4 regions of the Pseudomonas sp. PK-RTE-24 genome follow, and region 1 is predicted to be linked to each of the others. Evidence: predicted binding sites of a transcription regulator. Region 1 holds the regulator's gene; each other region holds the start of a gene.

Region 1 (7,595 bases):
CTTCGAGCCTTGGCCCTTGGTCGAGTAGATGTTGATCGAACCGTTGAGCTGGGAAATCTTGGTCTTCACCACGTCCATGCCGACACCACGGCCGGACACGTCGGAGATCTCGGTCTTGGTCGAGAAACCCGGAGCGAAAATCAGGTTGTAGCACTCGGTATCGCTCAGGCGATCGGCGGCGTCCTTGTCCATCACACCGCGTTTTACCGCGATCGAACGCAGGACGTTCGGGTCCATGCCTTTGCCGTCGTCGGAGATCGACAGCAGGATATGGTCGCCTTCCTGCTCGGCCGCCAGCACCACGCGACCGCCACGGGCCTTGCCCGATGCTTCGCGTTCTTCCGGCGACTCGATGCCGTGGTCGACAGCGTTGCGCACCAAGTGGACCAGCGGGTCGGCCAGAGCCTCGACAAGGTTTTTGTCGAGGTCGGTTTCTTCGCCCACCAGTTCCAGGTTGATCTCTTTCTTGAGCTGACGTGCGAGGTCGCGAACCAGACGCGGGAAGCGCCCGAAGACCTTCTTGATCGGCTGCATCCGCGTTTTCATCACGGCGGTCTGCAGGTCAGCGGTGACCACGTCGAGGTTCGACACGGCCTTGGACATGGCTTCGTCGCCGCTGTTGAGGCCCAGACGCACCAGACGGTTACGCACCAGCACCAGCTCACCGACCATGTTCATGATCTCGTCGAGCCGCGCGGTGTCGACGCGCACGGTGGTTTCCGCTTCGCTGGCCGGTTTTTCTGCCGGTGCAGCGGCTGGCGCACGGGCCGGAGCCGGTGCAGCCGCGGCGGCCGGTTTCGGCGCCTCGGCTTTCGGTTCAGGCTTGGCGGCAGGTTTCGGCGCAGCAGCGGCAGCCGGAGCTTTCGCCGTTGGCGTGGCGACGCTCGACGCAGAGCCGGCAGTCGCAGCGCTGGCGTCAAACTTGCCTTTGCCGTGCAATTCGTCGAGCAGCGATTCGAATTCGTGATCGCTGATCAGGTCACTGCCGGCCGCAGCGGCTGCCGGTGCAGCAGGTGCTGACGGGGCGGAAGCGATGGCCGATTCCAGCGCGTCAACGGCGAAGTTGCCCTTGCCGTGCAACTGATCGAGCAAGGCTTCGAATTCGTCGTCGGTGATGTCCGAGCTGTCGCCCGCAGCAGGCGCGGCCGGAGCAGCCGGCGCTGCTGGTGCCGCCGGAGCGACCGCATCGACAGCAAACTGGCCTTTGCCATGCAGTTGATCGAGCAGCGATTCAAATTCGGCGTCGGTGATTTCATCGCTCGCCGCCGTGTCGGCAACCGACGCGGGCGCCACAGCAGCGGCCGGAGCCTCAGCCTGGGCCTTGACGGCGTTCAGCGAGTCCAGCAGTTGTTCGAATTCGTTATCGGTGATGTCGTCCGAGGAGTCGCTTTCAACGACCAGTTCTTCGATCATCTCGGCAACCGGCGAAGCCGGGGCTTCATCCGCCGATTGCGGTTCGGCCAGACGCGCCAGCGCGGCCAACAGTTCCGGCGTGGCAGCGGTGATCGGTGCACGCTCACGGACTTCGCTGAACATGCTGTTCACCGCGTCCAGTGCTTCGAGCACAACGTCCATCAGCTCTGCATCAACGCGACGCTCACCCTTGCGCAGGATGTCGAAAACGTTTTCGGCGATGTGACAGCACTCCACCAGCTCATTGAGCTGAAGGAAGCCGGCGCCCCCTTTTACAGTGTGGAAACCGCGAAAAATTGCATTGAGCAGATCTGCATCATCCGGGCGGCTTTCCAGCTCGACCAGTTGTTCGGACAGTTGCTCAAGAATCTCGCCGGCCTCAACCAGGAAATCCTGAAGGATCTCTTCATCGGCGCCGAAGCTCATTAATGGGGTGCTCCTACAGGTCTAAAAACCCAAAAAACCCGAATTCCGAAACTCTAGAATCCAAGGCTGGATAACAAATCGTCCACATCGTCCTGACCGGACACAACGTCTTCTCGTTTATCGGCATGAATCTGCGGACCTTCACCCTGCGAGAGATGTTTTTGTGGATCTTTTTCAGCAAGCATTGCGGCGCGGTCATGTTCGATGCCCGCAAAGCGGTCGACCTGACTGGCCATGAGCACGAGTTTGAGCAGATTGCTTTCGACTTCGGTGACCAGTTGGGTCACACGCTTGATCACTTGACCTGTGAGGTCCTGGTAATCCTGAGCCAGCAGGATGTCGTTGAGGTTGCTCGACACCGCACGGTTGTCCGTGCTGCTGCGTGACAGAAAACCGTCGACCCGGCGCGCCAGTTCACGGAACTCTTCAGCCCCGACCTCGCGACGCATGAAGCGGCCCCAATCGGCGCTCAACGTCTGCGCTTCATCAGCCAGACTGTTGACCACCGGGGTGGCGCTTTCCACCAGATCCATGGTGCGGTTGGCCGCGGCTTCCGTCAGCTTGACCACATAGCCCAGGCGTTCGGTGGCGTCGGTGATTTGCGACACTTCCTCGGCCTGCGGCATGTGCGGATCGATCTGGAAATTGACGATCGCACTGTGCAGTTCACGTGTGAGCTTGCCCACTTCCTGATACAGGCCGCGGTCACGGGTCTGATTGAGCTCATGGATCAGTTGCACCGCGTCGCCGAACTTGCCTTTTTCAAGGCTCTCGACCAGTTCGACCGCGTGTTTTTTCAGGGTCGATTCGAAATCGCCCTGTGATGATTCGTTATGCTCCATAGCTCCCCCGCGCATTCATCAGCCGATGCGTTCGAAAATCTTCTCGATTTTGTCTTTCAACGCTTGAGCCGTGAAAGGTTTGACTACGTAACCGTTCACACCGGCCTGAGCGGCCTCGATGATCTGCTCGCGCTTGGCTTCAGCAGTCACCATCAACACCGGGAGGTGCTTGAGTTTTTCATCGGCGCGCACGTGACGCAGCAGGTCGATACCGGTCATGCCCGGCATGTTCCAGTCCGTTACCAGAAAGTCGATGCTGCCGCTGTTGAGCACCGGAATGGCAGTGGTGCCATCGTCGGCCTCGACGGTGTTGGTGAACCCAAGATCGCGCAGCAGGTTCTTGATGATCCGCCGCATCGTTGAGAAGTCATCAACGATGAGGATTTTCATGTCTTTGTTCAATTCGACCTCCAAGCAGTCTTAAACGCGCCCAGCACCTGGACGCGCCACTTCAATCAATCGGCGCAGCACTTAAAGTTTGTCTGGAGCACAACGGATCGAGACCGGCGCCGTTCATCACCGCACCAGCCTCGTTTCGCAGTGTCCCCACACTGCCTTCAGCGCGCTCGCCACTCCCCCAAACGCCCCCGCAGACGGGCCGCGCACTGGCTGTGTAACTGGCTGACCCGCGATTCACTGACGCCAAGGACTTCACCGATCTCCTTGAGGTTCAGCTCTTCGTCGTAGTACAGCGCCAACACCAGTCGCTCACGCTCCGGCAAATTGGCAATCGCGTCCGCCAGCGCCGCCTGAAAGCGTTCATCTTCCAGATCGCGTGACGGCTCCATATGAGCACTGGCGCCATCCTCGTGCAGCCCTTCGTGTTCGCCGTCCTGCAACAGGTCGTCGAAACTGAACAGGCGACTGCCCAAGGTGTCATTCAGAATCCCGTAGTAATCGTCGAGACTCAATTGGAGTTCGGCCGCAACCTCGTGATCTTTAGCGTCACGGCCGGTTTTAGCTTCAATCGAGCGAATCGCGTCGCTGACCATCCTGGTATTACGGTGAACCGAGCGTGGCGCCCAATCCCCTTTGCGCACTTCATCGAGCATCGCGCCGCGGATTCGAATGCCCGCGTACGTTTCGAAACTGGCGCCTTTGCTGGCGTCGTATTTGGTCGAGACTTCCAGCAAACCGATCATCCCGGCCTGGATCAGGTCTTCGACCTGCACGCTGGCCGGCAGGCGCGCCAGCAAGTGATAGGCAATGCGCTTGACCAGTGGCGCGTAACGCTCGATCAATTCGTATTGCGCGTCACGCGCCGACTTTTTGTAAAGATTCATGCCACTGGCGGTCATATCACAGGCCCTGCGGTTTGCTGCACGAGACGCTCGACGAAAAATTCCAGATGCCCGCGCGGGTTGGCGGGCAGCGGCCAGGTATCGACCTTCTGGGCGATGGCTTTGAAGGCCAGTGCGCACTTGGAACGGGGAAAGGCTTCGTAGACGGCGCGCTGCTTCTGCACTGCCTTGCGCACGCTTTCGTCGTATGGCACGGCGCCGACGTATTGTAGGGCGACGTCGAGGAAGCGATCCGTGACCTTGGTCAACTTGGCGAACAGGTTGCGCCCTTCTTGCGGGCTCTGCGCCATGTTGGCCAGCACGCGGAAGCGGTTCATGCCGTAGTCGCGGTTGAGCAACTTGATCAGCGCGTAAGCGTCGGTGATCGAAGTCGGCTCGTCGCAGACCACCAGCAACACCTCTTGCGCGGCACGAACGAAACTGACTACCGAGTCACCAATACCCGCAGCGGTGTCGATCACCAGCACGTCGAGATTGTCGCCGATGTCGCTGAACGCCTGGATCAGGCCGGCATGTTGCGCCGGGCTCAGGTGCACCATGCTCTGCGTGCCGGAGGCCGCCGGCACGATGCGAATCCCGCCCGGGCCTTGCAACAGCACGTCGCGCAGTTCGCAACGGCCTTCGATAACGTCGGCCAGTGTGCGCTTGGGTGTCAGCCCCAGCAGAACGTCGACGTTCGCCAGGCCCAGGTCGGCGTCCAGCAGCATGACCCGACGGCCAAGCTCTGCCAGCGCCAGCGACAAGTTCACTGACACGTTAGTCTTGCCGACGCCACCTTTGCCGCCGGTCACCGCGATCACCTGTACGGGATGCATGCTGCCCATGTTATTTCTTTACCTTGTCTTGCATAGACGGAGGCCACATTACTGGCTGCGCGTTCCTGATCGGAACAATGCGTGGCAGACCATCGATGTAGGTACAAAAACTGTTCATGATTACCTCAGCCAACCTGCTTGGTCGGGCTGTGATAGATATCAGCGAACATGTCAGCCATGGCTTCTTCGCTGGGTTCTTCCTGCATTTGCACGCTGACGGCGCGGCTGACCAGTTGATGACGGCGCGGCAGATGCAGATCATCTGGAATCCGTGGGCCATCGGTCAGATACGCGACCGGCAATTCATGACTGATCGCCAGGCTCAACACTTCGCCGAGACTGGCCGTTTCATCCAGTTTAGTCAGGATGCAGCCGGCCAGCCCGCAACGCTTGTAACTGTGATAAGCGGCGGTTAGAACCTGTTTCTGGCTGGTGGTTGCCAGGACCAGATAATTTTTTGAGCGAATGCCACGCCCGGCCAGGCTCTCAAGCTGCATGCGCAACGCCGGATCACTGGCTTGCAGGCCGGCAGTATCGATCAAAACCACGCGTTTGCGTAGCAGTGGATCCAATGCCTGCACCAGCGACTGACCCGGATCGACGTGCGTTACCGGCACGTTGAGGATGCGCCCGAGGGTTTTCAATTGTTCCTGAGCGCCGATGCGGAAGCTGTCCATGCTTACCAGTGCAACGTTCTGCGCGCCGTACTTGAGCACATAACGCGCGGCGAGCTTGGCCAGCGTGGTGGTCTTGCCCATGCCGGCGGGGCCGACCATGGCAATCACACCGCCCTCTTCCAGCGGCTCGACTTCCGGCACGGCAATCATCCGCGCCAGGTGGGCCAACAGCATGCGCCAGGCCTGACGGGGTTCTTCGATATCGGTGATCATCGCCAACAGATCGCGCGACAGCGGGCCGGACAGGCCGATGCGCTGCAGACGGCGATACAGATTGGCCTGGGCCGGACGGCTGCCTTGCAGCTGATTCCAGGCCAGGGTGCCGAGCTGCACTTCCATCAGCTCGCGCAAGCTGTTCAATTCAAAACGCATCGAATCCAGTGCACGCGGATCGACACCCGCCGAGGCCTGCGCAGGCGCTGCGGCCGGGCGCGGCGGGGCAGCGTAGGTTGGCTCGCTCAGCGGCTCGGCAGCGGTCAGCGGCAGGCCTGCGGTCAACGGCAGCCCGGCGAACAACTGCTGATTGGTGTTGCCGTCGGCTTCGCCACGCAGGCTCAGCTCGGCCTGGGCGGTGACGATGCGCGACTGGGTCTTGCGCAGCTCGTCTTCGAGTTCCATGTTCGGAACCCGTGGCGCCAGCGCCGACAATTTGTAATCCAGAGCCGCCGTCAACTCGACGCCGCCGGCAATGCGGCGGTTGCCGATGATGGCGGCATCAGCGCCCAGCTCATCGCGAACCAGCTTCATGGCCTGACGCATATCGGCGGCGAAAAAACGCTTAACTTGCATAAACCACTACCTCAGCCGTTGGGCCCTACTGTCGCAACGATGGTCACTTGCTTGTTGTCCGGTACTTCCTGGTAGGCCAGTACATGCAGCCCTGGCACTGCGAGGCGGCCGAAACGCGAGAGCATCGCGCGAATCGGGCCTGCTACCAGCAGGATCACCGGTTGGCCTTGCATTTCCTGACGCTGGGCCGCTTCGATCAACGAACGTTGCAGCTTCTCGGCCATGCTCGGCTCCAGCAGAACGCCCTCTTCCGAGCCTTGTCCTGCCTTCTGCAGACTATTGAGCAATATCTGTTCCAACCTTGGTTCCAATGTGATTACAGGCAGCTCGGACTCAGTGCCTACAATGCTTTGGACGATTGCACGGGATACGCCGACCCGCACAGCGGCGACCAGCGCGGCGGTATCTTGACTCTTGGCAGCGTTGTTCGCGATCGCTTCGGCGATGCTGCGAATGTCGCGCACCGGCACGTGCTCGGCGAGCAGCGCTTGCAGGACCTTGAGCAACTGCGACAGCGAAACCACGCCCGGCACCAGCTCTTCCGCCAGTTTCGGCGAGCTCTTGGCCAGCAATTGCATGAGTTGCTGCACTTCCTCGTGGCCGATCAGCTCACTGGAGTGCTTGTACAGAATCTGGTTCAAGTGCGTGGCGACCACGGTGCTGGCGTCAACCACGGTGTAGCCGAGCGATTGCGCCTGGGCGCGCTGGCTGATTTCGATCCACACCGCCTCCAGGCCGAAAGCCGGATCTTTGGCGTTGATCCCGTTGAGCGAGCCGTACACCTGGCCGGGGTTGATCGCCAGTTCGCGGTCCGGGTAGATCTCGGCCTCAGCGAGAATCACGCCCATCAGCGTCAAGCGATACGCGCTCGGCGCCAGATCAAGGTTGTCGCGGATGTGCACGGTCGGCATCAAAAAGCCCAGATCCTGCGAGAGCTTCTTGCGCACACCCTTGATCCGCGCGAGCAATTGCCCCCCCTGATTGCGGTCCACCAGCGGAATCAGGCGATAGCCGACTTCGAGGCCGATCATGTCGATCGGCGTCACGTCGTCCCAGCCCAGCTCTTTGGTTTCCATGGCGCGGGCCGGCGACGGCAGCAGTTCCTGCTGACGCTTGACCTCTTCCAGCGCCACGACCTTGGCGACGTTCTGCTTCTTCCAGAACAGGTACGCGCCGCCTGCGGCCAGCGCGGCCATGCTCAGGAAGGAGAAGTGCGGCATGCCCGGCACCAGACCCATCACCGCCATCAAACCAGCGGCCACGGCCAGCGCTTTCGGCGAGGCGAACATCTGGCGGTTGATCTGCTTGCCCATGTCTTCCGAGCCGGAAGCA
Region 2 (7,595 bases), 1.2 Mb from region 1:
TGCTGCGCAATCAACGCTCCCGGCCAGCCGCCCGCCAGTTCGACCGCATGCAGGATATTTTCCGGGGTGCGCCAGGCATCGGCGCGGGCTTTGCGTTTGTCGGCCCAGTACAGAAAGAACGCCAGCACACTGACAATCCCGTACGCCGCCAACGGCACCCGCGAGATGCCGCTGAACCACATCGACAGCGAGCCGAACAGCGGCAGCGCGCAGACGATCAGCAGCACCCCAAGCTTCAACTTCAGATGCTGAAGGCGCCCGCCTGAAGGTCGTCCCTCAGGGCGGCGCGAGCGCGAATCATTCATGCCTTGGCCGCCGACCAGTCCACCCAGCCGAACTGCCAGGTGGCCAGAATGAACAGGCCGAACGCAATCCGGTACCAGGCAAAGGCTGCGTAGCTGTGGCTGCCAATGAACTTGAGCAGGCCGCGCACAGCGATCATGGCGAAGATGAACGCCGTGACAAAACCAATGGCGAACACCGGGAAATCCGCCGGCACGAACAGGTCGCGATATTTGTAACCGGAATACACCGCCGCACCGACCATGGTTGGCATGGCGAGGAAGAACGAGAACTCGGTGGCCGTCTTGCGCGAAAGGCCGAACAGCAGGCCGCCAATGATCGTCGAGCCGGAACGCGAGGTTCCGGGAATCATCGCCAGGCATTGCGCGAAGCCGATTTTCAGCGCGTCGGTCCAGCGAATCTCGTCGACGGTTTCGGCGTGGACTTCATGCTGGCGCTGTTCGGCCCACAACATGATGATCCCGCCGATGACCAGCGCTGCCGCCACGGTGATCGGGTTGAACAGATATTCGTGGATCAGATCGGCAAAAATCACGCCGAGCACTACGGCCGGCAGGAAGGCGATCAGCAGGTTGGCGGTGAAACGCCGTGCGCTCGGCTGGGTCGGCAGGCCGATCACCACGTCGAGGATCTTGCGGCGAAATTCCCAGACCACCGCGAGGATCGCGCCGAGCTGAATGATGATGTTGAACGCCATGGCCCGCTCGCCGCCGAAGTTCAGCAAGTCGGCGACGATGATCTGGTGTCCGGTACTCGAAATGGGCAAAAACTCCGTCAGCCCTTCTACAACTCCTAGAATCAGTGCCTGCAAGGCGGTCCAAAGATCCATCAATCCCCCAAAGAGCGATGCACGCGGGCATGCCCCGATAGTATTTTTTCGTTCACTGCGTCCAGCGTAGCCGGTAAAAGCTGTAGCGATTGCGCGCGCACAGGATCCACACGAAACGGTAAAAATTCCGTGAAATATCAAAACCGGATTCAGGTTTTCGCGCGCGGGGCCGAAATCCTAACAGACAAGCCTTAATAGCGCTCCCCGCGTTAGGCGGCTCAAGTCGCGCAATCGCGAGCCCACAGCGGTGGCTGGATGCTGGCGATCGTTTATTACAAGAACAAGAACCCGGAGTGACAGCGTTATGAACAGCTTGCGCAGTGTGTCGATCAGCCGACGCTTGTGGCTCATTTTGATCGTGGCGGTGGTCATGTTGCTGACCTTGGGCGTGTTGATGCTCAAGCAGATCCATGACGACCTCTACCACGCCAAGGCGCAGAAAACCCAGCACGTGGTGCAGACCGCCAGTGGCCTGCTCACCTATTACCAAGGTCTTGAGACCGCTGGCACCCTGACCAGGGACGCGGCGCAAAAGCAGGCGCTGACCGCGATCCGTGGCCTGCGCTACGACCAGAGCGACTACTTCTGGATCAACGACCTCACGCCCGTGATGGTCATGCACCCGACCAACCCCAAACTTGAAGGCCAGAACCTCTCGGCGATCCGCGACCCGGACGGCTTTGCCGTGTTCAACGAAATGGTCGCCATCGCCAAGGCCAAAGGCGCGGGCATGGTCAATTATCGCTGGCCGAAGCCGGGAGCGACTGATCCCGTTGCCAAGACTTCTTATGTGAAGCTGTTTGAGCCGTGGGGCTGGGTGATCGGCTCCGGCGTGTACGTCGACGATGTGCAAGCCGAATTCCAAGGGCAGATGATCAAGGCGTCGGCCATCGGTCTGGCGATTGCGCTGATCATGGCGCTGCTGGTGATTCTGATCGCACGCAGCATCGTCCGTCCATTGCAGGAAACCGTGAATGCGATGGCCAACATCGCCAGTGGCGAAAGCGACCTGACCCGCAGCCTCGATACCCATGGCAAGGATGAAGTCACCGAACTGGCCCATCATTTCAATGCATTCACGGCCAAGCTGCGCCGAGTGATTGGTGATCTGCAGGTCTCGGCCAGCGCTTTGGGCCAGTCTTCCAGCGAGCTGGGTAACGATGCCTCGCAGGCGCAGCAGCGCAGCCAGCAGCAGTCGCAGCAGATGGAACTGGTGGCCACAGCGATCAACGAAGTCACCTACGGCGTGCAGGACGTGGCGAAAAACGCCGAACACGCCGCCGCAGAAATGCGCGATGCCGAAGCGCAGGCGCAACAGGGGCAGATCAATATTGACGGCAGCCTGCAACAGATCGACAAGCTCTCGGGCACGATCGATCAGGCGGTGGAAGTAATCCGCACCCTGGCGGCGGAGAGTACGCAGATTGGCAGCGTGCTGGAGGTGATTCGTTCGATTGCCGAACAGACCAACCTGCTGGCCTTGAACGCGGCGATTGAAGCGGCGCGCGCGGGAGAACAGGGTCGCGGGTTCGCCGTAGTCGCCGATGAGGTGCGCTTGCTGGCCCAGCGTACGCAGAAATCGACGGCGGAGATTCAGTCGATGATCGAGCGTTTGCAGAATCATTCGGAGGCTGCGGTGAAGGTGATCGGCGACAGCAGCAAGGCCTCGCAATTGACCATCGAACAGGCGGGACTGGCCGGGGCGAGCCTTAATGCGATTGGCCAGGCATTACGTAATCTCAACGGTCTCAATGCGTCGATTGCCAGCGCTACGCTGCAACAGGCGCAAGTGGTTGAGGACATCAACCAGAACGTCACCCAGGCGGCCGGGCTTTCCCATAGCACCGCGTTGGCGGCTGAGCAGTCCAGTGCAGCCAGCCTGCGGCTTGGGCAACTGAGCGAACAGCTCAACGGGTTGCTGCGCCAGTTCCGGGTCTGACCGGTCACCGAGGTGAGCCCACCCCTCACCCCAGCCCTCTCCCCGAGGAGAGGGAGCAGATCACTGCGCTTTTCATGATCTGCGTTCGACGCGATATTCCAGGTCGGCGTACCACGACCAAACAACGCGGTCAGTTCCCTCTCCCTCCGGGAGAGGGTTAGGGTGAGGGGCTTTTGACCTGACTAATGCAGTACAATCCGCCCCCTTCTCAACTCCCCCAAGGATCACTCATGTCCGGGCTTGAACTGTTTGCCGCTGCCCTCGGTGTCATCGCCGTGTGGCTGACGGTCAAGCAGAATCCGTGGTGCTGGCCGATCGGGCTGGTCATGGTGTTGCTCTACAGCTGGATCTTCTTTGAGGTGAAGCTGTATTCGGACATGTTGCTGCAAGTGATCTACGCCGCGCTGCAGATCTACGGCTGGTGGCAGTGGACCCGCGCCGGGACGATGCATGACGGTCGACAGGTTACCCGCCTCGATGCACGCTCGATGGTGCTCGGCCTCGGCGTTGGGGCGATCGGCAGCCTGTCGCTGGGCGCGGCGATGGCGCACTGGACCGACGCCGCACAGCCGTGGCTCGATGCCGCGCTCACCGGTTTCAGTCTGGTCGCGCAACTGTGGATGGCGCAAAAACGTCTGCAATGCTGGGCGCTGTGGTTCGTCCTCGATGTGATCTTTGTCGGCCTGTTCATCTACAAAGGCCTGTACCTGACCGCCGCCCTGTACGCGCTGTTTACCCTGCTCGCCGTGCAAGGCTGGCGGGAATGGCGTGCCGATCCGGCGTTGCGCGCATGAAAGTCGTTGTTCTCACCGGCCCGGAATCCACCGGCAAGAGTTGGCTGGCGGCAGGGTTGGAGCAGCGTTTCGGCGGCGTGCGCGTTGATGAATATGTTCGTCGGTTCATCGAAGACAACCCACGCGACACTTGCCTTGCGGATATCCCTGATATCGCCCGGGGCCAGTTGCAATGGGAAGATCAGGCGCGCGCGAAACAGCCCCCACTGCTGATTCTCGACACCCACCTGCTCAGCAACATCCTCTGGAGCCAGACTTTGTTTGGCGACTGCCCGGCCTGGCTGGAAACCGAGTTACTGGCGCGCCATTACGACCTGCACCTGCTGTTATCACCGCAGCAAGTCGACTGGACCGAAGACGGCCAGCGCTGCCAACCGGATCTTGCGGATCGCTTGGCGTTCTACGAAGCCACCCGCGTTTGGCTGATCCAGAACCAACAGCCGTTGCAAGTGATCAAAGGCAATTGGGCCGAACGCCAGACACAAGCCTTTGCGGCGGTCGAGCGTTTGCTGTCCAGATAAGCCGCCCGGCGGCTTTTAACGCAAAACTGTCCGTTTTTGAAACACTCACGACCGCGCAAAGGCCCCGCCCAAGCGTCATTCACCATTGCGTCCCGTGATCTGTTACGCCGGTGAAACACCTCGGCGCAAACCCTTGTTCCAGAGCTTTCCGGCGCCCATTGCCCCGTAAGCGATCCGCCCTGTGTCTCAGCGCTGAAACAGTGCCCGCAACAGGGAATTTCCCAAAGCATGTAAGCCGTTGAAATAAAAAGATAATTCAAAACCGGCACAGCTTTCGCTCTCTCCTTCACAACGCTGAATAACCCAGCCCACTGAAGAAGGAATTGCAGCCGTGGGGAAATTCAATAAAGGCCTGACCTGCCTCCTGCTGATCGGATCAGCCGCCAGCGCTTTGATCAGCGTCAGCGCCCAGGCTGAAGGCAACGGCGTGATCGTCCTTAACCGCGACGTTCAACCCGTCGCGATTGGGCGCAATGGCGGCAAAGACCCCTATCCGACCACGGTCAACGCCAACCCTTCGGCGCGGATCAACCAGACCCTCAGCAGTACCGAACTCACTGACGGTGATTTCGCCAGTGTCGCCAGCGGCTCATCGATTCGCGGCAACATGACCACGCCCAGTTCCAACCTGCCCGGCATGAACACCCTGACCAATCAGAACGGCCTGCCCGGCATGCGTACTGGCAGCGGCGGTGGTTCTGGCGCCTCGATCTCCAACACGGTCAACCGGGCGATGAGTACCGGGCTGGCGCCTCTGACTCGCATGGCCGGAGGCCAATGACATGAATCGCACCCTGCTGCTTCTTGCCCTGCTCGGCTGCACCAGCGCCATGGCCGATTCGGCTTCAGTCAACAAGGCAAACATTCAGGATTCCGGCGCTCAGTATCGCGGCAACTTCAATGTCAACCAGGCTGCCGGTGACCAGATGCAACAAGCCAACACCAAGGCGATTGCCATCGGCACCGAAGCCCATGCCACCACCAGCGTCAGGCAAACCATCGACACGCCCGCCAGCCGCGCCATCGACGCGAGCGCCAACATCGGCGGCAACTCTTTCAGCAATGGCAACGGCATCCTCGGTGTGAACCAGGGCGCCGGTGCCAACAACCAAATGGCCAACGTCACGCGCGTCAGCATCAGTGCCGGCCCGCAGAGCGTTGACGACAGCGCCCTTTCACAACAGAACGTGGCGTTTTTACCGAGCTCAGGAGCAACTGGTACCTCAATCGGCAGTCGCCAGGTCACGACAAGTGATCAGGCCTTCACCGGCAGCCGCGGGGTAATCCAGGTGAACCAGAGTGCCGGGGTGGGGAACCGCATGGCTAACACCCTGAGCATCCGGGTCGCAGACTGACCCAAATAAAAAGCAGTGCAATTAGAAAAGTCCCAACACTTAACCAACTAATAAGCACGACGGAGAAACAACCATGAAACCTACAATGGCTCTCAAACCACTGGTTTTCGCACTCGCAGCAGTGATGGCAATGGCAGCACAGGCTGGCGGCCGTGGTGACAACAACGGTCATGGTAACGGGCACGGCAACGGTCACGGCCAGCCACAAGGTCCGAATCTTGAACAACTGCTGCAGATCACCGCAGGCGCCGGCGCCGCTGTACTCGACGCACAAAACAGCGACGGCAACGTGGTGAAAAACCAGGGCACCCTGAACAACGCCAATGCCAGCGACTCGCTCAACGGCTCCAACGGCAACATGGGTGCCAACGTGGCGGGCGGCGACGGCAACCAGCAGGACAACGCTGCTGCACTGGCCACCGCTGACGAAAGCTTCATCTTCGGCAATGCTGTTGCCGCCTCGAGCGCGACTCAGGTGAACAACAACAACTACGTGAAAAACTCTTCCACCTTCAACAACGCCAACCTCACCAATACTGGCAACAACGGTTCCGGCAACATCGGCATCAACGTGACCGCCGGCAACTTCAACCAACAGAAAAACAACCTCGCCATCGCCGTTTCCGGTGGTCGTGTAGCGCAGGCTGCCGCCTCTGCCAACCAGTCCTCGACTGGCCTGGTCGTGGAAAACAAAGGCGTGCAGGCTTACAAAACCGACACCCTTACCGGTACTTATGCAGCCGCTGGCGTGTTCAAAGCCAAAGGCACTGCGACCATCGAAGACGACAACGACCATGGTGGTTGGGGTAACCGTGGCGGCGGCCATGGCGGCAACGATGATCAGAAAGCCAAGTTCGAAGCCGTGGGTACTTTTGGCCTCGCTGGCGTCACCACCCAACAAGTGTTGACCAAAGATGGCTGGAAAACTCCTGTCGTCAACAACGCCAACATGACCAACTCGATGAACAACTTCTCCGGCAACGGCGGAGCCAACGTCTCGGCGGGTGTGGGCAACCAACAAAGCAACTCGCTGTCCATCGCCGCAGGTTGCAAAGCCTGCATGTAATCGCGATCGAAACGAAAGCCCCGGCAACGGGGCTTTTCCTCGGTTCCACAAGGCGTATTCGATCATGCGGACTCCTGCCCTCCTCGCTCTGCTTTGTCTGTGCGGCCTGACTCAGGCGGCCCAGATGCCCATCGCTGCCCTGCCGGGTGGCGTGCTGGTCTACAAGGACGTGCAAAGCATTCGTGAGCGCAAGTTTGCCGACATCGTCGAACAGAAAACCGATTTCAGCTGCGGCGCTGCTGCACTGGCAACGGTCCTGCGCCAGGCCTATTGGCTCGACGTCGATGAGGAGCACATCATCAAAGGCATGCTGGTCAACGCTGACCAGGACCTGGTGCGAACCCAGGGTTTCTCCATGCTCGACATGAAGCGCTACGTAGAAAGCATCGGCATGCGCGCCCGTGGCTACCGGATCCCGCCCGAGAAACTCGAAGCGGTGACCATTCCGGTGGTGGTTCTGATGGACATTCGTGGTTACAAGCATTTCGTCGTCCTGCAGCGTTCGGACAAGGATTGGGTCTACATCGGTGACCCGGTTCTCGGCCACAAGCGCTACAAGCACGACGACTTTGTCAAAGGTTGGAACGGGATTGTCTTTGCCATCGTCGGCCCCGGCTACGACAAGGCCAACGCCTTGCGCAGCCCTCCCGTGCCGCTGACGGCGAAGAACTCGCTGGACAGTTTCAACCCCGTCAAAGATGCGGAATTGATGGATTTCGGGTTCATTCAGAGCGACTTCTTTTAATCGCCGAGTTAGAGAATGGGACTGGATGTCCCGGGAGCAGCAG
Region 3 (7,595 bases), 2.8 Mb from region 1:
CACGGCGGGCCAGGTAGTCGTTCACGGTCACAACGTGCACGCCCTTGCCGGACAGTGCGTTGAGGTAAACACCCAGGGTGGCCACGAGGGTCTTGCCCTCACCGGTGCGCATTTCGGCAATCTTGCCTTCGTGCAGAGTCATGCCGCCGACGAGTTGCACGTCGAAGTGGCGCATGCCCATCACACGCTTGCCGGCCTCGCGGGCTACGGCGAAGGCTTCAGGCAACAGCTTGTCGAGGGTTTCCCCTTTGGCGATACGGGCCTTGAACTCGGCGGTCTTGGCGCGCAATTGATCGTCCGAAAGGGCCACCATTTGCTCTTCGAAGGCATTGACGAGCTGCACCGTCTTGAGCATGCGTTTGACTTCACGCTCGTTCTTGCTTCCAAAAAGTTTCTTTAACAAAGGCGCAAACATATCGGCAGGATCTTCCACACTAAAGGGATGGAGGGCGGCCCCGTGAGTCGCCCGTGCAGCCCTCATGGCCGCATGCGAACGAGCATTCTACCCGGAAACGGTGGTGAGGAAAGTGGCGATGTTCCACGATGCTGGCACTGCGCTTTGACGGGGCTCACTTAAAATAGGGGCGTTTTGCTCAACTTCAACCCGTCGGGGGAAAGAAGTCAGGCGTTGATTTAATGAGCAAATCAGGGACAAAAGCAATGGCCCAGAGGTTCCGCAGCTTTCTGCTACCATGGCGCCTCTGTGACTTTCAGGTGTTCGATCATGGCGTTTCGCCCTCTTACGGCCAGAGCACCCGCCGTTCTGCTACGCGAAGCCAAACCGCTCAAAGCCATCCTCGGCCATGCCCAGCGCCTGGAGCATTTGCAGCGCCTGCTCGAAAGCCAGTTGCAGCCGGCCGCCCGCGAGCATTGCCGGGTGGCCAAATGGCGCGAAGGCGAGCTGTCGCTGGTGGTCACTGACGGTCACTGGGCGACGCGCCTGCGCTATCAGCAGAAACGCCTGCAACGGCAACTGCAACTGTTCGAAGAGTTCGCCAACCTGACGCGGATCAAATTCAGCGTACGCCCGCCGATCGTGCAGCATCGGGCGGTTGGGCACACCATGGATCTGTCGAGCAGTGCGGCAGAGACGATTCAGTCGACGGCCGACGGGATCAGCGATCCGGGATTGCGCGCGGCGCTGGAGCGGCTGGCGGCGCATGCCAAAAGCAAAACCTGACCGTGCACACCATTGCCATGTGGGAGCGAGCCTGCTCGCGAAGAGGCCATGTCAGACGACATTGATGTTGAATGACACAGCGCTTTCGCCAGCAGGCTCGCTCCCACTGTATTGATCTCCGATTCTCCTCAATTCAGCGGCGCTTGCTGCCGCCCAATAAAGAGCCCATCAACCCGCGCACCAACTGCTTGCCGAGATTATTGGCCGCCTGGCGCATCGCCGATTTCAGCGCCTGCCCTGCCGCCGTGCCGAGGAATTCGCCAGCGCGGTCAGCCAGGCTTGGCTCTGCGGCCGCTGGTTTGCCCGCTGGTGTTTCAGCCTCGGGCGCCAGCCCTTTGCGTCCCATCAGGATTTCATAGGCCGACTCGCGATCGATCGGCTTGTCATAACGGCCCTTGAACGGCGAGCCGGCGATCAGCACGGTGCGCTCGGTTTCAGTCAGCGGGCCGATCCGCGATTGCGGCGGCGCCACCAACACACGCTGGACCATTTCCGGCGTGCCCTTCTCGGTCAAGGTGCCCACCAACGCCTCGCCAATCCCCAGTTCAGTCAGTACCGACAGACTGTCGAACGCCGGATTCGGCCGAAAGCCATCCGCCACGGCGCGCAGGGATTTCTGCTCTTTGGCGGTGAACGCACGCAGACCGTGTTGAATACGCAAGCCCAACTGCGCCAGCACGTCATCCGGCAGATCCGCCGGCGACTGGGTGACGAAATACACGCCAACGCCTTTGGAACGAATCAAACGCACCACTTGCTCGAGCCGTTCTTGCAGAGCTTTGGGCGTGTCGCCGAACAGCAAGTGCGCCTCGTCGAAAAACAGCGCCAGCAGCGGCTTGTCGGCGTCGCCGCGCTCGGGCAGTTGCTCGAACAACTCGGCCAGCAGCCACAGCAGGAACGTTGCGTAAACCTTCGGCGCCTCGTGCACCAGCCGACTGGCATCGAGCAGATGGATACGTCCACGGCCATCGGCGCCCGGTTGCAGAATGTCTTCGAGTTGCAGCGCCGGCTCGCCGAACAGGGCTTCGGCGCCCTGCTGTTCCAGCGTCGCCAACCGGCGCAGCAGCGCCTGGCTGGAACCGGTGGTCATCAGCGCGGCGTCTTCGCCGAGCAACTGTGGATTGTCCTTGAGGTGATTGAGCAGCGCTTTCAGATCCTTGAGATCCAGCAGCAACAGCCCTTCGCGATCCGCCACCTTGAAGGCCGCGTAAAGCGCCGACTGCTGACTGTCGGTCAGCTCGAGCAGGCTGCCGATCAGTAGCGGACCCATTTCGCTCAGCGTGGTGCGCAGCGGATGTCCGGATTCGCCGTGGATGTCCCACAGCGTCACGGGATAAGCCTGCGGCGTGTGACCGAGCCAGGGCATGCCGGCGATGCGCTCGGCCACTTTGCCCTGCGGGTTGCCGGCAGCACCGAGGCCGCACAGGTCGCCCTTGATGTCGGCAGCGAACACTGCCACACCGGCGTCGCTGAACGCTTCGGCCAGGCGCTGCAACGTCACGGTTTTACCGGTGCCGGTGGCGCCGGCGATCAGGCCGTGGCGGTTGGCCAGGCGCATGGCCTGAGCGATGGGTTGCGCGGCCGGATCAGCGCCGATAACGAGTTGCGAGGAGTCAGGCATTTTCTCACCCAATGGTTAATCTTTGATGACACATGGCCGATACATAAATTGGACAGACCCGCCAGAAAACCGGGTCGGACATTTCCCTAAGGAGAGCCGGAAATATCAATTTTTCAACCTTGCCCATAGTGCGCGTCTCTATCAAAGCACGCCCAGGACATTAAGACCTTAGCGGAACCCCAAGCCATGAACAAAAACCTGCGCTTCAGCCATAAGATTTTGCTTGCCGCCGCTCTCATCGTCATTGCCGCTTTTGCCTCGTTCACGTTGTACAACGACTGGCTGCAGCGCAATGCGATCCGCGATGATCTGAACAACTACCTCAATGAAATGGGCGAGGTCACCGCCGGCAACATCCAGACCTGGCTCAGCGGGCGCATTCTGCTGATCGAGAACGCCGCGCAGAACATCGCCATCAACCCGGAACCTGCCACCGTCGCCAGCCTGCTGGAACAGAAAAGCCTGACCTCGACGTTCATGGCCACCTACCTGGGCGATGCCACTGGCCACTTCACCATCCGCCCGGACGTGAAGATGCCGGACGGTTTCGATCCGCGCGTACGCCCTTGGTATAAAGGTGCCGAAAGCAGCAGCACCTCGACCCTGACCGAACCCTACATCGATGCGGCCACCGGCCAGTTGATCATTTCCATCGCCACCGCGTCGAAAAAGGCCGGGCAGAGCGTCGGCGTGGTCGGCGGCGACCTCAGCCTGCAATCGCTGATCGACACCCTCGCCGCGCGGGATTTCGACGGCATGGGCTATGCGTTTCTGATCAGCGCTGACGGCAAGATCCTCGTCCACCCGGACAAGGCTTTGGTGATGAAATCGCTGAAAGAAGCCTATCCGCAGGACACTCCGCGCATCAGCAGCGATTTCAGCGAAGTGAGCGTCGACGGCAAAACCCGCATCGTCACCTTCGCTCCGATCAAAGGCCTGCCGTCGGTGAACTGGTACATCGGTCTGTCGATCGATAAAGACCAGGCCTACGCGATGCTCAGCGAATTCCGCACCTCAGCGGTAATCGCAACCATCATTGCCGTGGTAATCATCATTGCCCTGCTCGGCATGCTCATCCGCCTGCTGATCCAGCCGCTGCACGTGATGACCCGCGCCATGGAAGACATCGCCGACGGCGAAGGCGACCTGACCAAACGCCTGAACATCATCAATAACGATGAATTCGGCATCCTCGGCACCGCGTTCAACCGCTTCGTCGAGCGCATTCACGGCTCGATCCGCGAAGTGTCCTCGGCCACCGGCCAGGTCAACGAGGTCGCCCTGCGCGTGGTCGCTGCGTCGAACTCGTCGATGTACAACTCCGACCAGCAAGCTTCGCGCACCAGCAGCGTTGCTGCCGCGATCAATCAGCTCGGCGCCGCCGCCCAGGAAATCGCCCGCAACGCCGCGCAAGCGTCGAATCAGGCCAGCGATGCCAGGGGTCTGGCCGAAGATGGCCAGCAAGTGGTGGAGCGCAGCATCAAAGCGATGAACCAGCTGTCGAGCATGCTCAGCGCGTCGAGCACCAACATCGAGTCGCTGAACAGCAAGACCGTCAACATCGGCCAGATTCTCGAAGTGATCACCAGCATTTCCCAGCAGACCAACCTGTTGGCGCTGAACGCGGCGATCGAAGCGGCGCGCGCCGGTGAGGCCGGTCGTGGTTTTGCCGTGGTGGCCGACGAAGTGCGCAACCTCGCGCACCGCACTCAGGAATCGGCCCAACAGGTGCAGACCATGATCGAGGAGCTGCAAGTCGGCGCCCGGGAATCGGTGAGCACCATGAGCGACAGCCAGCGCCACAGCCAGGACAGCGTCGAGATCGCCAACCTCGCCGGCGAACGCCTGAACAGCGTGACCTTGCGCATTGGCGAGATTGACGGGATGAACCAGTCGGTGGCGACGGCGACCGAGGAACAAACCGCTGTGGTCGAGTCGATCAATGTCGATATCACCGAGATCAACACGCTGAACCAGGAAGGCGTGGAGAACCTGCAAGCGACGTTGCGCGCTTGTTCGGATCTGGAGCAGCAGGCTTCGCGTCTCAAACAGTTGGTTGGCAGCTTCAGGATTTAAGCTGCGACGACTGGCCGCTTCGCGAGCAGGCTCGCTCCCACAGGGAAAATGCATTCCATTGTGGGAGCGAGCCTGCTCGCGAATATCTACCTTTCAACAAAACCCGAGTGACACCCCACCGCGCAATCCCGACCGAACATCTATTCTGGATAAAGGTCAATCAAGGGAGAACAACACAGCGGAGGGTTGCTCACCGTGCATATCGCCGACATCACCATGTTCTACGCCCCGGCCAGCGGTGGCGTGCGGACTTATCTGGATGCCAAACACCGTCGCCTTGGCGAGCGCAACGCCATTCGCCACAGCCTGCTGATCCCCGGCGCGCGACTGGGTGAACATGACGGCATTTATACGGTTCCAGCGCCCGCCCTGCCCTTTGGCAAAGGCTATCGCTTCCCGCTGCGGCTGGCGCCATGGCGAAACGTCCTGCAGGATCTGCAGCCGGATCTGATCGAAGTCGGCGATCCCTACCTCACCGCATGGGCAGCGCTGGATGCGCGGCGGCAGCTGGACGTTCCGGTGATCGGCTTTTATCACTCGGATCTGCCGCTGCTGGCGGGCAATCGCATGGGCCATTGGGTCACACCGAATGTCGAAGCCTATGTCACCCGTCTCTACGGCAATTTCGACCGCGTTCTCGCGCCGAGCCAGGTCATGGCCGACAAGCTCATCGGGCTTGGTGTACGCAATGTCCATGTGCAACCGCTGGGCGTGGATCTGCACACTTTCCATCCCGACGTCCGCGACCCTGGCCTGCGGGCCGAGCTGGGCATTGCCGAAGACACGCGCCTGCTGATCTTTGCCGGGCGCGGTTCCAAGGAGAAAAACCTGCCGGTGCTGCTCAAGTGCATGCAGCGCCTTGGTCCGCGTTATCACTTGTTGTTGGTCGGCTCGTCGATGCCTGCGGCGGTGCCGGACAACGTCAGCGTTATCGACGAATTCTGCCCGGCGCTGAAAGTCGCGCGGCTGATGGCCAGCGCCGATGCGCTGCTGCATGCCGGCGACCAGGAAACCTTCGGACTGGTCATCCTCGAAGCCATGGCCTGCGGCATTCCCGTGGTGGCGGTGGCGGCCGGGGCGTTTGAAGAGATCGTCAACGATTCCTGCGGCCTGCTCTGTGCACCGAATAATCCGCAGGCCATGGCCAATGCCGTGCGCGAGCTGTTCAGTCGCGGCTGCGCCCGCCTCGGTCAACAGGCGCGCCAGCACGTCGAACGGCATTACGCCTGGGACACCGTGGTCGACAGTCTGCTCAGCCACTATCACGCCGTGCTCGGCCATACGCTGCCACGGGTGGCCAATGGTTGAACACATGAAAGCCGTATGTCTGGTGTTGCATGATGTGGCGCCCTCGACGTGGGCGGATTACCAGCCCTTCGTCGAGGCCGTCGATGCCTTGGGCGATGTACCAATGACTTGGCTGGTGGTGCCGGATTTTCATCGCCACGATGCGCTTGACGCCAACCCGGCGTTTCGCCGAGTGCTCGATGCCAGGGTCGCCCGAGGCGATGAACTGGCGCTGCACGGCTACTACCACGACGATCAGGAACCCATGCCAAACACCCCGCGCGACTGGTTCATGCGCCGGGTCTACACCCACGAAGGCGAGTTTTACCGCCTGTCCCGCGAAGCTGCCCTTGCCCGCCTGCACGCAGGTCTGGACATGTTTCAGCGCTGCGACTGGCCGGTGCAGGGTTTCGTCGCCCCGGCCTGGCTGATGAGCGACGGCACCCGCCAGGCCTTGCGCGAATTACCGCTCAGCTACACCAGCGATCCGCAGCATCTTTATCGCTTGCCCGACTTCAGCGCCATAGATGCACCGGGGCTGGTGTGGAGTGCGCGCAGTGCCTGGCGTCGTGGCTTGTCGAAAATCGTCAGCGACCAGCGTGAACAGCGCTGGCGCGAGGCATCGGTGATTCGTCTGGGCCTGCATCCGGTGGACATGCGTCACCGCTTTTCTCGCGATTACTGGTTGCACACGCTGCAACGCCTGCTGGCGGAGGGACGCGTGCCGCTGACCAAGATCGACTGGCTGGTCCGACAGCGCGGACAACTGGAACGCGCAGCATGAAGCGCAGCCTGTTGTTGCTGATCGGCCTGCTCGCGGCGGTGCTGATTCCGGTACTGCTCGGCGGCGGCGAGACCTGGTCGCGCCTGCGCAGTTTTCCGCTGAACTGGCTGTTGATCATGTTCGGCATGATTCTGCTCTGCTGGGGGATCAATACGCTGCGCTTGCGTTTGTTGCTCGGCGACCAGCGAGAAAAAGTCGCGCCCTTGAAAAGCCTCGGCGTGGTGATGGCGGCCGAGTTCGCGTACTGCGCCACGCCCGGCGGCAGCGGCGGGCCGCTGACGATCATGGCTCTGCTCGCCCGTTGCGGCGTGCGTCCGGCGCGAGGCAGCGCAGTGTTTGCCATGGATCAGCTCAGCGATCTGCTGTTCTTTCTCTGCGCCCTCAGCGGGATTCTGATCTATGCGCTATTCCAGCACCTGAGCGATCGCCTCGAGTGGCTGCTGACCGTCAGCGCCGTTTCGCTGTTTGGGGGTTTGTTGAGTTGCGTGTTGATCGCGCGTTATCACCGAGCGTTGATTCGCCTGAGCGGGCGGCTGTTGGCGGGGATGAACATCACGACAAGTACTCGCCGTCGCTGGGCGCGCAAGTTGCTGCACTTTCTCGCGGCATTTACCGATACCTTGAAACTGCCCTGGCAGACGCTGGTT
Region 4 (7,595 bases), 2.6 Mb from region 1:
ACCGAAATCGCTTCCGGCGTCGGCGCCACTTCGGCCAGCACCTTCTCGACGTCGATGATTTCGACCAACTGGTTGTCGACCCGAGTCACAGCGGTCAGGTAGTGATCGCGACCGGTACCCTTGGGTGGCGGATGGATCTCTTCCCAGTTCATGTTGACGATGCGCTCCACCGAGCGGACCAGGAAACCCTGGGTCTTGGTGTTGTACTCCGTGATGATCACGAACGGACTGTTCTTGTCTTTCAACGCACCGGAGCCCGTTGCCATTGCCAGATCCAGGATCGGAATGGTCGCTCCCCGTATATTCGCTACCCCGCACACGACAGGACTGGATTTGGGCATCAACGTCAGGGACGGGCATTGCAACACTTCCCGTACCTTGAACACGTTGATCCCGTAGAGCTGCGGCCCGTCGAGACGGAACAACAGCAGCTCGAGGCGATTCTGCCCTACCAGTTGCGTGCGCTGGTTCACCGAATCCATTACACCAGCCATGCCCAGACTCCTACATCAACGCCAAGTGTTGTTGCGACGCACATTCATTGCTAAACGGCACGGCGCTTGCTTTTTAACTCGTATGAACGCTCAAACGACATTTTCCCGACGCCTGACATCTTCCCTTCGCAAAGGGCTTTGCGCGGTGTCCGCCGTTTGCTGCTTGCTTGCTGGCAGTCCTGCCCATGCAGATGCGGTTACCTTGCCTGATATGCTTATCGGCGTGACTCAGGGCTTTCTTGAATTCACCGTAGAAGACTATTTGGCTTCCAGTCAAACCGAAGGCCGCTACGAAATCGAAGTCAATCAGCTCGACCCGCGCATGCGCATGCCCATGTGCGACAAGGAATTGACAGCGACTCTGGAGAGCCCGGCACGCCCGCTGGGCCGCGTCACGGTGAAGGTTCGCTGCGAAGGCAGCTCGCCCTGGACGGTGTTCGTACCCGCTCAAGTCCGCCTGTTTCGCGATATCGTGACGACCACTCGTCCGCTGAAACGCGCCGGCATTATCGAGCCGCAGGACGTGACCTTGCGCGAGCGCGACGTCAGCACGATCAACCAGGGTTTCCTGACCTCTGTCGACGAAGCGATCGGGCAGAAACTTACCCGACCAACGGTCGCCGATCAGGTCATCACCCTGGTGCATCTGGAACAGGCCGAAGTGGTCCGCAAGGGTGATCAGGTGGTGATCACTGCGCGCAGCGGCACCCTTGCCGTACGCATGCCGGGGGAAGCGCTCTCCAATGGCGGGATGAAAGAACAGATTCGAGTAAAAAACCTTAATTCTCAGAGAGTTATCAAGGCGCAGGTGATTGCGCCGGGACAGGTCGAAGTGGCCATGTAAAAGCCTCGTGGAGAAAACTGGCGCCGATCCCGTCGCTTCCCTAAACTGTGCCGCAGCAGGTCTCGCAACGGCGCATGCAAGCTTATGGTTGATTGGGCCTAAAGTTTTTCAGGGGATAGCCGAAAACATGGCAAGCGTCCAAATTCCCAGAGGTTTTTTATCATGGTTATCGATTTCAACCGATTGAACAGTTCCTCGTCACTAACCGGCAGCACACGTACCAGCAACGCCAAGGAAAGCGCTGAAAACAGCCCCTCCGCGCCGCTGAATACCCAGGCCGAACAGGCCAATGTCGCCAAAAGCGGGGAGTCGGTACACCTCAGCAATGAGGCTCAACAGTTGCAGAAGGTCACTGACAAGCTGCGCGATCAGCCTGCTGTCGACAAAGCCCGTGTGGCCGAGTTGAAAGCCGCGATTGCCGATGGCAGCTATAAAGTCGACAGCAACCGTGTAGCCAGCAAACTGCTCAACTTCGAAGCCCAGCGCTAGGCTTTTGCCGGCGCCAGGCTTTTGGACGCTTAAACCCCAAGGCCAGCCATGCACGACACTAACTTATTGCAACTGATCAACGACGACTTTGCTCCAGCGCAACAATTGCTGGAGTTATTGCAAACCGAATCCCTCGCTTTGCATGGTCGCGACATGCCGTTGCTGGAAGAAATTCTGGCGACCAAGCAAGCGTTGATCATTCTGCTCGAGCAGCATGGCCGCAAGCGCAGCGAAATCCTCGCCAGCCTCAACCTGCCGACCGATCGCACAGGTCTTGAGCAACTGGCCAGTCACTCGAGCATTGGCGAACAGTTGCTGACCCAGGGCGACGCCCTGACCGCGCTGATCGCCCAGTGCCAGGCTGCCAACGTCAAGAATGGCCAGTCGATCCAGATCCAGCAGGCGACCACGGCCAATCAGCTGAAGATCCTCACCGGCGGTGAGCCGCCAGCGTTGTACGACGCCAGCGGCACCTTTGCCAAACCGGTCAAGCCGCGAACGCTCAGCCAGGCATGAGCCATTCGCTGACCCTGCACTATCCACCTGCGCAACATGCTGGCAAAATACTGGCCAGTCGTCTTATTTTGTCTGGAGATTGAAGAACCGTGTCCAACACCCTAAGCGCGGATGATGCTCCGCAGCCTCCGAAGGTGCTCACCACGCCACTGGAAATCTCCAGCAACCTGCGCCAGCTGCAAGACAGCCACGATCCGCTGATCATCACCTTCCATGAACGCAGCCAGCGCTTTCAGAGTTACCTGATCAAGGTCGACCGCGAAACCGCGACGATCGCCCTGGACGAAATGATCCCGCGCGATGGCGAGCGCTTCCTGCAAGCGGGCGAGCCGTTCAAGGTCGAAGGCTTTCATGACGGCGTGCGCATCGCCTGGGAATGCAACGGCACACTGAACATCGAAGAATCCGACGGCGACCGTTTCTACACCGGCGACCTGCCGAGCGAAGTGGTCTACCACCAGCGCCGCAACGCCTTCCGCGCTGCGTTGAAACTCACCGACCTGGTCAGCGTTGAACTGGGCGGCGAAAAGCTCAAGGTTCCTCTGCACGGCAAGCTGCTGGACATCTCCGCCACCGGCTGCAAATTCCGCTTCGAAGGCGACATCACTGACCGCCTGCAACTGGGCCAGGTCTACGACCGCCTGATCGCCCCGCCGCTGTTCGGCAATCAGCCAACATCGGTCGAGCTGCGCTACCTGCACTTCGAAGAAAAACTCAACATCACCTTCGCCGGTCTGCGCTTCCACAACATCAGTGGCCAGGCTGCGCGCAACGTCGAGCGTTTCGTTTACCAGTTGCAGCGTGAAGCACGGCGTTTCGACAAAGACGATCTCTGAGTCGCAGCGACCAATAAAAAGGGCAGTCCTGTGCGGGACTGCCCTTTTTTATGCGCCGGTGTTTATCTTCGGCTCAGGGCCTGCCACCACTGATATCCGGCGCAGGCTTGTCGTCATTGCCGCTGTCCAGTTCGGTTTCAACGACTGCTTCCGGCTGCGCTTCGGGCTCAGGCTCAGGCTCAGGAGTGACCGGCGCCGGGTCCTGGACCATCTGCTCCTGCACCACCTGCTCATCGACACGCGGGTCAAGCGCCGCCACCAGCGGCGAGCTCGACATGCTGTCCGGCATTGCCACGTGATGCAGCGGTGCGTCGTCGACCTGGTGCAGGTTGGTCACTGCTTTCGGACGAATCCGCCAGACCAGCACCAACGCGAAGAAACTGAAGAACGCATACAGGCTCTGACTGCCGAGAAACTTCATCAGCACACCCGCCAGCAGCGGCCCGATGCTCGCACCAACACCATAAGTCACCAGCAGCATGGCGGTCAGCGACACGCGGCGATCGCCTTCGACGTGGTCGTTGGAAAACGCCACCGCCAGCGGATACAGGCAGAATTGCACCAGCGAACAGAAGAAGCCGACGACGAACAGCACCTCCAGCGGCACCTGCGGCATGATCGCCAACGGCAACGCCGCCACCGCCAGAAACCCGGCAAAGCAGCGAATCAGCAATGCGCGGTCATAACGGTCGGACAACCAGCCCAACGGCCACTGCACCAGCAAGCCGGCAAAAATGCAGCTACCCATGAACAGACCGACCTGCTCGGTCGTCAGCCCCTGTTGCGAGGCGTACAGCGGCGCCAGACCGTAGAACGAACCGATGATCAAACCGGCGCCGAGCACCGTGCTCAGCGATTGCGGCACACGTTTGATAAAGAAGCGCGGCTCCATCGGCGCGGGGTGCAGAGGCGCCGGGTGAATCCGTCGAGTCAGCGTCACGGGCACCAGGCACAGGGCAAAGCACAGCGCCACCAGCATCAGCAGTTCCAGCCCGAGGCCGGGATGCATGACCAGAATCAGCTGGCCCAGCACCAGGCCCAGATAAGAGGCGATCATGTAACCGCTGAACACCAGGCCACGCTGATCGGCATCGGCCTGCTCGTTGAGCCAGCTCTCGATGACCATGTACTGACACATCATGCCCAGACCGACGATCGTCCGCAGCACCAGCCACGCCGGCAGCCAGTCCACCAGACCATGACCGAGCACCGCCGCGCCGACGATCCCGGCACACGCCGAGTAGGCACGGATATGCCCGACCCGGGCGATCAGGCGATGGCCGATCTTGCCGCCCAGCACCAGACCGAAATAGTTGGCCGCCATCAGCGCACCGACCCACAGCCCGTCGACATTGTCGGCGGCCAGACGCAAAGCCAGATAAGTAGAAAGAAGGCCTGAGCCGATCAACATCATCAGCGAGGCGAAATACAGCGCTCGAAAGGATTTCCAGATTTGGCGCATCGGCGTTCCGAGCGGCTCCTTGCAGTAAATACCGGGCGGTCAGATCGACAGCCCGGCAGCAGCGATACGTCAGGCCTGGGCGGCCAGTACACGGCGCTCCCAGGGAGTGATTTCATCAAAGAAGCTGGTCAACTCCATGGTCTTCGAAGCGATGTAGCCTTCGATGAACTCCGACCCGAACAGTTCCCTCGCCAACTGGCTACGTTTCAGACGCTCAAGCGCGGCGTGCAAGGTACACGGCAAGGCCAGATTATCCGGCACGGCGAATTCGCCCTGGATCGCTGCGCTCGGCTCCAGCTCCTGTTCGATGCCGTGCAAACCCGCGGCCAGACTGGCGGCGATCGCCAGATAAGGATTGGCGTCGGCGCCCGGCAAGCGGTTTTCGACCCGACGTGCGGCCGGCGAGCTGGCGGGAATACGCAAGCCGGCGGCGCGATTGTCATGGGACCAGCAGGCATTGTTCGGCGACGCGTACGGATGACACAGGCGCTGATAGGAATTCACGTTGGGCGCAAACAGTGCGGTGAAATCGGCGAGGCCTGCCTGTTGCCCGCCGATGAAGTGGCGGAACATCGACGTCGGCTCGCCGTTCGAGTCAGTGAAGACATTCTTGCCGCTGCCGATCTCAACGATGCTCTGGTGAATATGCATCGAACTGCCCGGCGTGTGCGCCAGCGGTTTGGCCATGCACACCACGCTCAGGCCATGCTTGAGCGCGACCTCCTTGAGCAGATGCTTGAACAGGAACGTCTGATCGGCCAGCAGCAGCGGATCGCCGTGCAGCAGATTGATCTCGAACTGGCTGACGCCCATTTCATGCATGAACGTGTCGCGCGGCAGGCCGAGGGCGGCCATGCATTTATATACTTCGCTGAAGAACGGCCGCAGGCCGTTGTTGGAACTGACGCTGAACGCCGACTGGCCATCCTCGCGACGGCCGTCGAGGCCCACCGGCGGACGGAACGGCTGAGTCGGATCGGTGTTCGGTGCGAAGACAAAAAATTCCAGTTCGGTCGCCACCACCGGCGCCAGACCGTGCGCGGCGTAACGGGCGATGACCGCTTTGAGCTGGCCACGGGTCGAGAGACTTGAGCTCCCCCCGCTCAGTTCGTCGGCGTCGCAAATCGCCATGGCACGCGGCTCGTCGCTCCAGGGCAAACGGTGAATCTGCGCAGGATCGGCGACCAGCGCCAGATCGCCGTCATCGCTGCCGTAGAACCGCGCCGGCGGATAGCCGCCCATGATGCATTGCAGCAGCACACCCCGCGCCAACTGCAAACGCCGCCCTTCGAGGAAACCCTCGGCGGTCATCACCTTGCCCCGTGGCACACCGTTCAGATCCGGGGTGACACATTCAATCTCATCAATGCCGGTCAATCGCTGCGCGAGTGAACCCTGGCCATCGGTTGTCATGACGCAATCCTTGTTGTTGTGCGAGCCGCGAACGGCGACCCGGACAAAATAGGCTGCGGCTGTTCGGAATATCAAGCAGCGCCCACAAAAATCCCGATCTTGTGCAGGAGCCGTAGGAGCTGACGAGTGCAACGAGGCTGCGATCTTTTGATCTTGCTTTTCAAAATCAAAAGATCGCAGCCTTCGGCAGCTCCTACACCAGACCTCAGGGCAAGTAGAGGCTGAACACCCCACCGCCCAACGGCCCGCCATTGCTGATTTCGGTGCGCCCTTCCACGCCGTTGCGCTGATGCAGCGCCGCGATGCGATTGGCGAAATACAGACCCAGCCCGGTGCTGCCGCTGCTGTGATTGATGCCCTGCACATAATCGGCCTGACGCTCGAGCATCTCTGCCGGATAGCCGTCGCCATCGTCGTTGATGCTCAACACCAGTTGCCCGGCTTCGTCGCTGACAGTAATCAGCAACGACTCGCGGGCGTAGCGAATCGCATTGTTGATGCAGTTGCCGAGCACCGAGGCGATCAGCTCGCGATCGAAGAAACCCAGCGGGCTCAACGGATCGACTTCATAGGTGGCGATGATGCCGCGACTGGCAAACACTTCCTGATGCGCGGCCAGTTGCGCCTCGATGAAATCGTCGAGTTCGTGATACGCCGGCTGCAGCGGCAACTGATTCACGCCAAGTTTGTACAGCCCCAGCAACTGCACGAGCATGCCGTTGAGGTGGGCGAACTCGAAGTCGATCACGCCCTGCTCCGAGCCGTCGCGCAGCTCTTTCGGCAGACGCGCCAGCCATTGGCTGTGCGCCTGCATCAGCATGGCCAGAGAGTTCTTCATGTCGTGAACGGTGGAGGCAATCACCGTGGAAAAATCCAGCGCCGGATCTATTGGGTTCATTCGCCAAACGCCTTGCTTTTCAGCTTCTGATAACGCGCAAACCGCGCGTCGGTGTCGGGCATCAGGCCCACCAGTTTCAGGCAGGCCCGACATTCTTCCAGCTCCGCCGACGGCACACTGGTGTCGGTGCCGTGCAGCAGCGACTGGGCCAGGTTCAGCGCGATACTGATGTTTTTCGGTTGCAGCTTGAGCGCCTTGCGGAACACTTCGCGGGCCTCGACCAGATTGCCGGTCTTGTACACGCGCACGCCCTGACGGTTGAGATCGGCCGCAGCGTTGCTCGAACTGAGAATCGTCGGATCGTCGGTGAGCTTGGCAATGTCTTTCATCACCGCCGGGTCATCACCGTAGATCTCCGCGCAGCTCTTGAGCATCGAAGTGCCCGCCTCGGCCTGACCGAGCATCTGCAACTGCTTGGCCACCAGCAACGCCGCCTCGGGACTCATGAATTGCTCCATGCCATCGAGGCGCATCAGCGCCTGTTCGGTGAGCTTGTCGGCGGTTTCGGCGTCGTTGAGCAACAGGCTGGTGGCTTTCATCAAACGCGCGCGAATCTGCAGACCGGGGTCGCTCGGGTTTTCTTTGGCCACTGCGCTGAGGGTGGTGTTGATCTCCAGTCGCGTACGCGTGTCGAGCCCGCGAT

What was found. The regulator FliA, encoded in region 1, starts transcription of late flagellar genes. The targets are predictions, from matches to a motif close to CTAAAGTTTNNNNNNNNNNNGCCGNTAA.
Region 2: ACV8MC_RS20125 (methyl-accepting chemotaxis protein) is a predicted target of FliA. The motif match lies at 1,281-1,308, and genes of this name have one in related genera.
Region 3: ACV8MC_RS12920 (methyl-accepting chemotaxis protein) is a predicted target of FliA. The motif match lies at 2,817-2,844, and genes of this name have one in related genera.
Region 4: flgM (flagellar biosynthesis anti-sigma factor FlgM) is a predicted target of FliA. The motif match lies at 1,437-1,464, and genes of this name have one in related genera.

Annotation. Positions count from the first base shown of each region.
Region 1 is NZ_CM133224.1:5,670,518-5,678,112, forward strand. It holds gene ACV8MC_RS25495 (chemotaxis protein CheA) at 1-1,839, opposite strand, end outside; gene ACV8MC_RS25500 (protein phosphatase CheZ) at 1,893-2,681, opposite strand; gene ACV8MC_RS25505 (chemotaxis response regulator CheY) at 2,700-3,071, opposite strand; gene fliA (RNA polymerase sigma factor FliA) at 3,239-3,979, opposite strand; gene fleN (flagellar synthesis regulator FleN) at 3,976-4,806, opposite strand; gene flhF (flagellar biosynthesis protein FlhF) at 4,923-6,263, opposite strand; gene flhA (flagellar biosynthesis protein FlhA) at 6,275-7,595, opposite strand, start outside.
Region 2 is NZ_CM133224.1:4,485,910-4,493,504, forward strand. It holds gene ACV8MC_RS20115 (DUF1294 domain-containing protein) at 1-305, opposite strand, end outside; gene ACV8MC_RS20120 (undecaprenyl-diphosphate phosphatase) at 302-1,132, opposite strand; gene ACV8MC_RS20125 (methyl-accepting chemotaxis protein) at 1,437-3,071, shown strand; gene pnuC (nicotinamide riboside transporter PnuC) at 3,302-3,865, shown strand; gene ACV8MC_RS20135 (AAA family ATPase) at 3,862-4,386, shown strand; gene ACV8MC_RS20140 (hypothetical protein) at 4,718-5,167, shown strand; gene ACV8MC_RS20145 (hypothetical protein) at 5,169-5,741, shown strand; gene ACV8MC_RS20150 (hypothetical protein) at 5,815-6,807, shown strand; gene ACV8MC_RS20155 (C39 family peptidase) at 6,872-7,552, shown strand.
Region 3 is NZ_CM133224.1:2,882,146-2,889,740, reverse strand. It holds gene secA (preprotein translocase subunit SecA) at 1-415, opposite strand, end outside; gene ACV8MC_RS12930 (DUF721 domain-containing protein) at 725-1,180, shown strand; gene ACV8MC_RS12925 (helicase HerA-like domain-containing protein) at 1,314-2,801, opposite strand; gene ACV8MC_RS12920 (methyl-accepting chemotaxis protein) at 2,988-4,877, shown strand; gene ACV8MC_RS12915 (glycosyltransferase family 4 protein) at 5,094-6,185, shown strand; gene ACV8MC_RS12910 (DUF2334 domain-containing protein) at 6,178-6,948, shown strand; gene ACV8MC_RS12905 (lysylphosphatidylglycerol synthase transmembrane domain-containing protein) at 6,945-7,595, shown strand, end outside.
Region 4 is NZ_CM133224.1:3,068,671-3,076,265, reverse strand. It holds gene ACV8MC_RS13800 (chemotaxis protein CheV) at 1-494, opposite strand, end outside; gene flgA (flagellar basal body P-ring formation chaperone FlgA) at 577-1,338, shown strand; gene flgM (flagellar biosynthesis anti-sigma factor FlgM) at 1,501-1,827, shown strand; gene ACV8MC_RS13785 (flagella synthesis protein FlgN) at 1,876-2,343, shown strand; gene ACV8MC_RS13780 (flagellar brake protein) at 2,433-3,179, shown strand; gene ACV8MC_RS13775 (MFS transporter) at 3,253-4,641, opposite strand; gene ACV8MC_RS13770 (glutamine synthetase family protein) at 4,711-5,952, opposite strand; gene ACV8MC_RS13765 (sensor histidine kinase) at 6,260-6,952, opposite strand; gene ACV8MC_RS13760 (tetratricopeptide repeat-containing response regulator) at 6,949-7,595, opposite strand, start outside.